DNA from 2 places in the Shewanella decolorationis genome. Region 2 is predicted to be linked to the other one. Evidence: predicted binding sites of a transcription regulator. Region 2 holds the regulator's gene; the other holds the start of a gene.

Region 1 (5,081 bases), 920 kb from region 2:
CGCGGCGATGCACAGGCTTAAGGCCATCACGCACGTCTGGTAATGCACGTCCCACGATGACGCTCATGGCGTAATCAAGGTACGAATTCTTTAGTTCGTCTTCGATATTAATTGGCGAAATAGATGATGCCAGATCAGTCATAAACTGCTCGTTCCCCTGAAAATTAGCCGACAACGTATAATCCGTATCATTGAGCGGCCCAAAAACGTGATTTGGCATTCTAACACAGTTATTTAATGTCGCCAGACCTATCCTACGTGAATTGCGAAGGATGTGGCTTAATAGATGAAAACACTGTCAATTTGCCCTTTTAAACCCGATAAAATCCGTTGTTAATGGCGAAATTGAGGCCAAGACTTGATTAATCTCTGAGCAGAAAAACCGCTCTGCTTCACAAAGTGTTTAAGAATTAATGATAATTGCTGAAATTTCACTCAACCACAAAGACTTAGGATTAGCCAATACTGTGTTTATCCCCCATTGTCGTTATAATAGCCGCACAATGACAGCCGTAATAGGTAATAGCATGCAACAGAATACCAATGTAGACCCGCAGGAAATCGCAAAGTTTGAACGTATGGCCGAAACCTGGTGGGATCTCAACGGCGAGTTTAAGCCGCTGCATCTATTAAATCCCCTGCGCCTTAACTATATCGATCAAACCGCAGGCGGGATTTTTGGTAAGAAAGTGCTCGACGTCGGCTGCGGCGGCGGCATTTTATCCGAAAGCATGGCGCGCATCGGCGCGATCGTTGACGGCCTCGATATGGGGGAAGAACCATTAGAAGTAGCGCGTTTACATGCACTGGAAACGGGTGTGAGCATCAATTATGTCAAAAACACCGCAGAGGCCCATCGGGAAGAACACCGCGAATACTACGATGTGGTGACCTGCATGGAGATGCTCGAGCATGTGCCTGATCCGCAATCAGTAATTCAAGCCTGCTGCGATATGGTTAAACCCGGCGGTTTTGTGTTTTTCTCAACCATCAACCGTAACATTAAGTCTTTCGTCGAGACCATTATCGGCGCCGAGTACCTATTAAAGATGCTGCCCATTGGCACCCATGACCATAATAAGTTCATCAAGCCATCGGAACTCATGGCCTTGGTCGATAACACCGATCTTCTCTGTAAAGATGCACTTGGGATCACCTATAACCCACTGACGGGGATCTTTAAGTACACCCCAAAGGTCGATGTTAACTATATGATCGCGACGCAAAAGGTAGATTAAGATGAGTTTAGCTGAGGTTAAAGGGGTCTTATTCGACCTTGACGGTACCCTTGCCGATACCGCACCGGATCTGGTTCAGGCCCTTAACCTCAGTTTGTCGGATGTCGGTATCGCGGCAAAACCCATCGCAGACATGCGTAGCGCCGCCTCCCATGGCAGCTTTGCCTTAGTCGATGCGGCGATTCCAGGCGCGGATAACGCACTGCGCACTCAAGTACAGCAAGGACTCCTCGCCCATTATCAAAGGATCAATGGCGACCATTGTCAGTTGTTTGATGGTATCGCCCCCCTACTCGACTGGCTCGAGTTGTGCCGCGTGCCATTTGGGGTGATCACGAACAAACCCGCTCGCTTTACACGACCTCTATTACATAAGCTTAAGCTCAGCTCGCGTATGCCGGTGATGATCAGTGGCGATTCGACTCGTTACCCTAAGCCCCATACCGCACCTATGCTATTGGGCGCACAGCAATTACAATGCCGGCCACAGCAAATTCTCTATTTAGGCGATGCAGAGCGGGATTTACTCGCGGCCCAAGCGGCGGGCATGCTCGGCGGTGTGGCGCTGTGGGGATACTTAGGTGAAGCCGATACGCCCGATGCATGGCCTGCCTATGCACAATTTAACTCGCCATCGAGTTTGCATACAGCATTAAGACAAGCATTAGCGAAATAGCGGTAACGAATTGACTCGTGCTAATTGCGCAACTGAACCGTTAACGGCGAAATTCTGCCCCATTTGTTGGTAATGCAATTTAGGCTAAGGGTCAATCCTTGCGATCCCGATCGCTGCTTATTTTAGCGATCGATCACACTGTGAAATTTGAGTGAAAAAACGCCACCAATGCCACACGCTAATCTCAATTTGAGCTTCAGGGTTAGTCATCACTAACGCTTTTCTTTATCCTCAAGATATCCACAAGATACCCCCTGAATTGAGACTTGCAAATGACGGCAAACCTCACTATCTTGTATCTCAGATTATTTAAAACACCATATCTTGTGTATAGGTAGCAATCAGACACACTAGAAGTTCCCCGTTAAATCGACTATCTCCTGCATAGTCAGCAGTATTAAGGGTTTTCAGGTTGATTGTTTTACAAGGAAACGTACGGTGATTGAGTTCACCTGAATAGATATCAGAACCAAGGCCTCTCTTCAATGAATAGCAATATGACAGTCACAAAACGCTGTGGTGCACGTGAGACAATCGATCTCGACAAAATACACCGCGTAATTACTTGGGCAGCCAAGGGATTAAACAACGTTTCTGTTTCTGAAGTTGAACTTCGCACGCATTTACAGTTTTTCGACGGGATCCCAACCGAAGCTATCCACGAAACGATCATCAAATCTGCGGCGGATTTAATTTCCCCAGAATCTCCAGATTATCAGTTTCTGGCTGCGCGCTTAGCCGTATTCCATTTACGTAAGAAGGCCTTTGGTCAGTTCGAACCGCCAAAGTTATACGACCATGTGACTAAACTGGTTGAGCTTGGCAAGTATGATATGCATATTCTGCAGGATTACACCCGCGAAGAACTCGATATCATGGACAGCTATATCGACCATTGGCGCGATATGAACTTCTCTTACGCGGCGGTAAAACAGCTCGAAGGTAAGTATCTGGTACAAAACCGTGTGACCCACGAGATCTACGAGAGCGCCCAGTTCCTCTATATTCTGGTGGCAGCCTGTTTGTTTGCCCGTTATCCAAAGGAAACGCGCCTGCAATACGTTAAAGATTTTTACGACGCGGTATCGACCTTTAAGATTTCGCTGCCCACGCCAATCATGGCGGGTGTACGTACGCCAACGCGTCAATTCAGTTCATGTGTACTGATTGAATGTGGCGACAGCTTAGATTCTATCAATGCGACCGCATCGTCTATCGTGAAATACGTGAGCCAACGCGCTGGTATTGGTATCAACGCGGGTCGTATCCGTGCACTAGGTAGCCCAATCCGTGGCGGCGAAGCATTCCACACGGGTTGCTTACCATTCTACAAGTATTTCCAAACCGCAGTGAAGTCTTGCTCGCAAGGCGGCGTGCGCGGCGGTGCAGCCACCCTTTTCTATCCTATTTGGCATTTAGAAGTTGAATCGCTGCTGGTACTAAAAAACAACCGTGGCGTTGAAGATAACCGTATCCGTCATTTAGACTACGGCGTGCAGCTCAATAAGCTGATGTACCAACGTCTGATCAAAGGCGAAAATATCAGCCTATTTAGCCCATCGGACGTACCAGGTCTTTACGATGCCTTCTTCGAAGATCAAAACGAATTCGAACGTCTGTACCTGCAATATGAGCAAGACAGCAGTATTCGTAAGAAGTCATTGAAAGCGGTCGATCTATTCTCATTGATGATGCAAGAACGTGCTTCAACCGGCCGTATCTACATCCAAAACGTCGACCATTGTAACACCCACAGTCCGTTCGATTCGAAAGTTGCCCCGATCAGACAATCTAACCTTTGTCTTGAAATCGCGCTGCCGACCAAGCCATTGAACAACATTGACGATCCAAACGGTGAAATCGCGCTGTGTACACTGTCAGCATTAAACTTAGGTGCGATCAAAAACTTAGCCGAGCTTGAGCCATTAGCCGATTTAGCGGTACGAGCACTGGATAACCTACTGGATTACCAAGATTATCCAATCAAAGCGGCGCAGATTTCTTCAATGAATCGTCGTACTTTAGGTATTGGTGTTATCAACTTCGCTAACTACTTAGCGAAGAATGGCATGAAGTACTCCGATGGTAGCGCGAATAACCTGACTCACAAGACCTTTGAAGCGATTCAGTTTTATCTGCTCAAAGCATCAATGAATCTGGCGAAGGAAAAAGGTGCGTGCCCATTATTTAATGAGACCACTTACGCCCAAGGTATTTTACCTATCGATACCTACAAACGTGATTTAGATAAAATTTGTAGCGAGCCATTGCATTTAGATTGGGAAACACTGCGCCAAGATATCAAAGAGTACGGTTTACGTAACTCGACGCTATCTGCATTGATGCCGTCTGAGACTTCATCACAGATCTCAAACGCAACCAATGGTATCGAACCACCACGCGGTTTGATCAGCGTTAAAGCAAGTAAAGATGGTCAGTTAAAGCAAGTGGTGCCTGATTTTGATGAGCTGAAATACAACTATGAGCTGTTATGGCAAATGCCAAGCAACGAAGGTTACTTACAGCTCGTGGGTATCATGCAAAAATTCGTTGACCAAGCCATTTCGGCCAACACTAACTATGATCCAGCGCGTTTTGAAGGTCGTAAAGTCCCGATGCAGACTCTGCTGAAAGACTTACTCAATGCCTATAAGTTAGGTGTTAAAACGCTGTACTACCATAACACTCGCGATGGTGCATCGGATCAACACGATGACATTACCAACATAGAGAAAGAAGATGACGGCTGTGCTGGCGGCGCCTGCAAAATCTAATCTTCAATGTTAACGGTTGCGGGATCCCAAAGGGATCCCGACTTATTGGAATACTCGTACCATGACCTACTCTACTTTTTGCCAAACACCCAACGATGCCACCCGTGAACCTATGTTCTTCGGACAATCGGTTAACGTCGCTCGTTATGACCAACAAAAATATGAAGTGTTTGAAAAACTGATTGAAAAGCAGTTGTCTTTCTTCTGGCGCCCAGAGGAAGTTGACGTGAGCCGCGATAAAATCGACTACAACTCACTGCCAGATCATGAAAAGCATATTTTTATTTCGAACCTAAAATACCAAACGCTGCTCGACTCTATCCAAGGTCGCTCGCCTAACGTGGCTTTTTTGCCCTTAGTGTCGCTGCCCGAATTAGAGACCTGGATTGAGAC
Region 2 (5,081 bases):
TTATCGATTAGCACGCGATCACCATAGGACTTGGTTAAGTTCTTCACTTCGATGACTTTATCACCTAAACGTGGTCCAGGCGGAATAAACAGCTCGTTGGTTTCGTTACGTTTTTGGTAATCTGTGGTGTTCAGCTCTTCGAAGCGCGCCATACGGGCTTTGCCCTTAGACTGACGGCCTTTCGCACCTTGGCGAACCCATTCTAATTCTTTTGCAATGGTCTTTTGACGCGCGCTTTCAGCGGCCGATTCCTGCTTCAAGCGAGCATCTTTTTGCTCAAGCCATGAAGAGTAGTTGCCTTCCCATGGGATACCCTCACCACGGTCAAGTTCTAAAATCCAACCAGCAGCATTGTCGAGGAAGTAACGGTCGTGGGTAATCGCCACCACGGTGCCCGAGTATTCCTGCAGGAAGTGTTCGAGCCAAGCGACTGATTCGGCGTCCAAATGGTTGGTCGGTTCGTCGAGTAGCAGCATCTCTGGCTTTTCCAGCAGCAGACGGCAAATCGCCACACGGCGGCGCTCACCACCCGATAAGACTTCAATCTTTTCATCCCAATCTGGCAGACGAAGGGCGTTCGCCGCACGCTCGAGGATGTTGTCCAGATTGTGGGCGTCCTGCGCCTGAATGATCGCTTCGAGTTCACCTTGCTCTTTGGCAAGGGCGTCGAAGTCTGCATCGGGATCCGCGTAAGCGGCATAGACTTCGTCTAAGCGTTTGAGGGCATTTTTGGCTTCAGAAACCGCTTCTTCAATCGCCTCACGTACGGTTTGCGTTGGGTCGAGTTTCGGTTCCTGTGGCAGGTAACCAATCTTCAGGCCCGGCATTGGACGCGCTTCACCCTCAATTTCGGTATCGATACCGGCCATGATGCGCAGTAGGGTGGATTTACCAGAACCGTTAAGACCTAACACACCGATCTTTGCGCCGGGGAAAAAGCTTAAGGAAATGTCTTTAAGGATCTGCTTCTTAGGAGGAACAACCTTGCCCACCCGCAGCATGCTGTAAACAAACTGAGCCATTTTTCTGCATCTATAAGTGACTAATGATGCGGCTAATTCTACTCGATTGTGCGCCGAACTCAACTCGGCATTGAGGCGAGTTCAAGGTAAAACTGTAGGATTTTCATGTTTCAGAGACTGGGATTGTCGGCTCGTTACGAGTAGAATACCGCGCAACCCTACCTACAAGAATTGGCAGCTGGAGTAAGCAATGCTGAAAAAAGATATGAATATCGCAGATTATGATCCGGAACTGTTCAACGCAATTCAGAACGAAACTCTGCGTCAAGAAGAGCATATTGAGCTGATTGCTTCTGAAAACTACACCAGTCCACGCGTGATGCAAGCGCAAGGTTCACAATTAACCAACAAGTACGCCGAAGGTTACCCAGGCAAGCGTTACTACGGTGGTTGTGAGTATGTGGACGTAGTTGAAACCTTAGCGATTGAGCGTGCAAAACAACTGTTTGGTGCGACTTACGCAAACGTACAACCTCACTCAGGTTCTCAAGCAAACAGCGCCGTTTACATGGCATTGTTAAAACCAGGCGATACCGTTTTAGGTATGAACCTCGCTCATGGTGGCCACTTGACCCACGGTTCACCTGTAAACTTCTCCGGTAGACTGTACAACATCATTCCTTACGGCATCGATGAATCAGGCAAAATCGACTACGACGAAATGGAACGTCTGGCGGTTGAACATAAGCCTAAGATGATGATCGGTGGTTTCTCTGCTTACTCAGGCATCGTTGACTGGGCAAGAATGCGCGAAATTGCAGACAAAATCGGTGCTTACCTGTTTGTCGACATGGCGCACGTTGCGGGTCTTATCGCCGCTGGTGTGTATCCAAACCCAGTGCCACACGCTCACGTTGTGACCTCAACCACTCACAAGACCTTAGCCGGTCCTCGTGGTGGTATCATTCTGTCTGCTGCCGATGATGAAGAGCTATACAAAAAGCTGAACTCAGCGGTATTCCCAGGCGGTCAAGGCGGTCCTTTGATGCACGTTATCGCGGGTAAAGCGGTCGCCTTCAAAGAAGCTTTAGAGCCAGAGTTCAAAGCTTACCAACAACAAGTGGTTAAGAACGCTAAAGCCATGGTTGAAGTGTTCTTAGAGCGCGGTTACAAGATCGTTTCTGGCGGTACTGACAACCACTTAATGCTGGTGGACTTAATTGGTCGCGACCTGACGGGTAAAGAAGCCGATGCCGCTTTAGGTAGCGCAAACATCACAGTAAACAAAAACTCTGTGCCAAACGATCCACGTTCTCCATTCGTGACCTCTGGTGTGCGTATTGGTACGCCTGCGATCACTCGCCGTGGCTTTAAAGAAGCTGAAGCGAAAGAGTTAACCGGTTGGATCTGTGACATCCTCGACGATGCCCACAACCCGGCGGTTATCGAGCGCGTAAAAGGCCAAGTATTGGCACTGTGCGCCCGTTTCCCTGTTTACGGTTAATTCGTTAATTTATCTGAATATGGCGGCTGAGTTCACAACTGCTTAGGGTGTCACTCTTAGGTGGTTAACCTCAGCCGATAAATAGGATAAAATCCCATGGCCGCATTAAGCGGCCATTTTTATTGCTAAAATCTTAGACTTAAACCTGCTCGGTTTAAGCAAGATAGGCTTTATTCCATTCACGGCAGGAGGCTCAATGCATTGTCCATTTTGCAGCGCGACAGATACAAAAGTGATCGATTCCCGATTAGTGGCGGAAGGCCATCAAGTGCGTCGTCGCCGAGAATGCACCGAATGCCACGAAAGATTTACCACCTTCGAAGGCGCCGAATTAGTCATGCCACGGGTGATTAAACGCGATGGTACGCGCCAACCCTTCGATGAAGAAAAGCTGCAAGCAGGCATGTTACGCGCGGTCGAAAAGCGCCCCGTGTCTATGGATGAAATCGAGCAGGCCTTAAGTAAAATCAAGTCAACGCTGCGGGCGACTGGCGAGCGTGAAGTGCCATCCGAGATGATAGGTAACTTGATGATGGAACAGTTAATGAGCCTAGACAAGGTTGCCTATATTCGTTTTGCCTCGGTTTATCGCGCCTTTGAAGACGTCTCCGAATTTGGTGAGGCGATTGCGAAACTGCAAAAGTAACATGGGTTATCTTAGGTTAGCGCTTAGGTTAGCGCCTCGTTATGCGCCGCATTCGGGCACGCTTCCTCAAGATTTCATAGGGTTTATATGAATTGGTCAGAACTCGATAACCAGATGATGAGCCGAGCCATACAACTGGCTCGCAAAGGATTTTATACCACTCGCCCCAATCCCAGTGTGGGCTGCGTTATCGTAAAAGATAATCAGATTGTCGGTGAAGGTCATCATCAAAAAGCCGGCGAGCCCCACGCCGAGGTGCATGCACTGCGCATGGCTGGCGAGCTTGCCCGTGGCGCGACCGCCTATGTCACCTTAGAGCCTTGCAGCCATTATGGTCGTACGCCGCCCTGCGCCTTGGCGTTGATCAACATAGGTGTAAAACGTGTGGTGGTGGCGGTTGAAGATCCCAATCCGCAGGTCGGTGGTCGCGGTATTCAAATGCTGCGCGATGCGGGCATTCAAGTGGATGTCGGTTTACATCGCGACCAAGCTTACGCTTTAAATCTTGGTTTTATGAAGCGCATGGAGTCGGGTCTACCTTGGGTGACGGTAAAGCTTGCCGCGAGTCTCGATGGTAAAACCGCATTATCCAACGGTGTCTCTAAGTGGATTACAGGCCCCGAAGCTCGCCGCGATGTGCAGCGCTTACGTTTGCGCGCCTGCGCACTGGTCACTGGGATTGAAACCGTACTGGCCGATGACCCTTCGCTCAATGTGCGCTACTCAGAGCTTGGCAGTCTTAGCTCGCAATTGAGTGAGGCGCAAATTTTACAGCCGCTGCGGGTGATTTTAGATAGTCGTTGCCGCTTGCCGATTACGGCAGCCTTGCTTGCGATTGAATCGCCGATTTTATTAGTCTCAACTGAGCCTTACTCACCAGCCTTTGTGGCGCAGTTGCCGGCCCATGTGACTTGTCTTCAATTACCGGCGATTGATGGTCGAATCTCGCTACCCGAACTCTTAAGCTATTTAGGCAAAAGCTGTAATCAGGTGCTTATCGAAGCGGGTGCGACCTTAGCGGGTGCTTTTATCGACGTGGGATTAGCCGATGAGTTAGTACTGTATCAAGCGATGAAAATCCTTGGAGCACAAGGACGTAATCTACTCGAATTACCCGATTATCAAATGATGGCCGATATTCCGACCCTCAAACTGGTCGATGAGCGTAAAGTGGGCGCGGATATGCGTTTTACCTTGAGGCTCGAGTCCAATCCATCTCTAGCAAATAAGTGAGTTAGCCATGTTTACTGGGATTATTGAGGCCGTTGGCACGCTGCGAAAGCTTGAACGTAAGGGCGATGATATTCGTTTAACGGTCGCCAGTGGCAAACTGGATTTAAGCGATGTGCGTTTAGGCGACAGTATCGCCACCAACGGTGTATGTTTGACTGTGGTGCAACAATTAGCCGATGGCTATGTGGCGGATGTGTCGGCTGAAACTGTCAGTCTCACAGGTTTTGCAAACTATAAAGTGGGTACTAAGGTCAATCTTGAAAAAGCCGTTACCCCGACAACTCGCCTTGGCGGGCATATGGTGAGCGGCCATGTGGATGGCATTGCCACCGTAGAGCAGCGTCTTGCTCGTGGTCAAGCGATTGAGTTTTGGTTAGCGGCGCCAACTGAGCTGGCGCGCTATATCGCCCATAAAGGTTCTATCACCATCGATGGCGTGAGCCTGACGGTAAACGAGGTCGATGGACACCGTTTTCGTTTAACCATAGTGCCTCATACGGCGGGTGAAACCACACTGGTAGATTTGAAAGCCGGCGATAAGGTGAATATTGAAGTGGATTTAATCGCCCGCTATTTAGAGCGTTTAATGCGCTTTGATACTAAAGAAACCCAAGGCGGTGGGGTGACCATGGAAATGTTAGCCCGTGCTGGCTTTGTGCGTTAGGGCACTGGCACTTAGCTCACTTAGGTATAGAATTTCATAACAACAGTAAAATCATAAAGGTCCTACAATGGC

The links. Region 2 encodes NrdR, which represses ribonucleotide reductase genes. Its sites were predicted from a motif close to AAACACNANATNTNGTGTTT; they were not measured.
Region 1: nrdA (class 1a ribonucleoside-diphosphate reductase subunit alpha) is a predicted target of NrdR. The motif match lies at 2,227-2,246, and genes of this name have one in related genera.

Annotation. Positions count from the first base shown of each region.
Region 1 is NZ_CP037898.1:3,238,292-3,243,372, reverse strand. It holds gene gyrA (DNA gyrase subunit A) at 1-142, opposite strand, end outside; gene ubiG (bifunctional 2-polyprenyl-6-hydroxyphenol methylase/3-demethylubiquinol 3-O-methyltransferase UbiG) at 528-1,238, shown strand; gene EYR25_RS14500 (HAD family hydrolase) at 1,240-1,914, shown strand; gene nrdA (class 1a ribonucleoside-diphosphate reductase subunit alpha) at 2,400-4,688, shown strand; gene nrdB (class Ia ribonucleoside-diphosphate reductase subunit beta) at 4,750-5,081, shown strand, end outside.
Region 2 is NZ_CP037898.1:4,159,445-4,164,525, reverse strand. It holds gene ettA (energy-dependent translational throttle protein EttA) at 1-1,022, opposite strand, end outside; gene glyA (serine hydroxymethyltransferase) at 1,213-2,466, shown strand; gene nrdR (transcriptional regulator NrdR) at 2,663-3,112, shown strand; gene ribD (bifunctional diaminohydroxyphosphoribosylaminopyrimidine deaminase/5-amino-6-(5-phosphoribosylamino)uracil reductase RibD) at 3,200-4,345, shown strand; gene EYR25_RS18600 (riboflavin synthase) at 4,353-5,009, shown strand; gene ribBA (bifunctional 3,4-dihydroxy-2-butanone-4-phosphate synthase/GTP cyclohydrolase II) at 5,077-5,081, shown strand, end outside.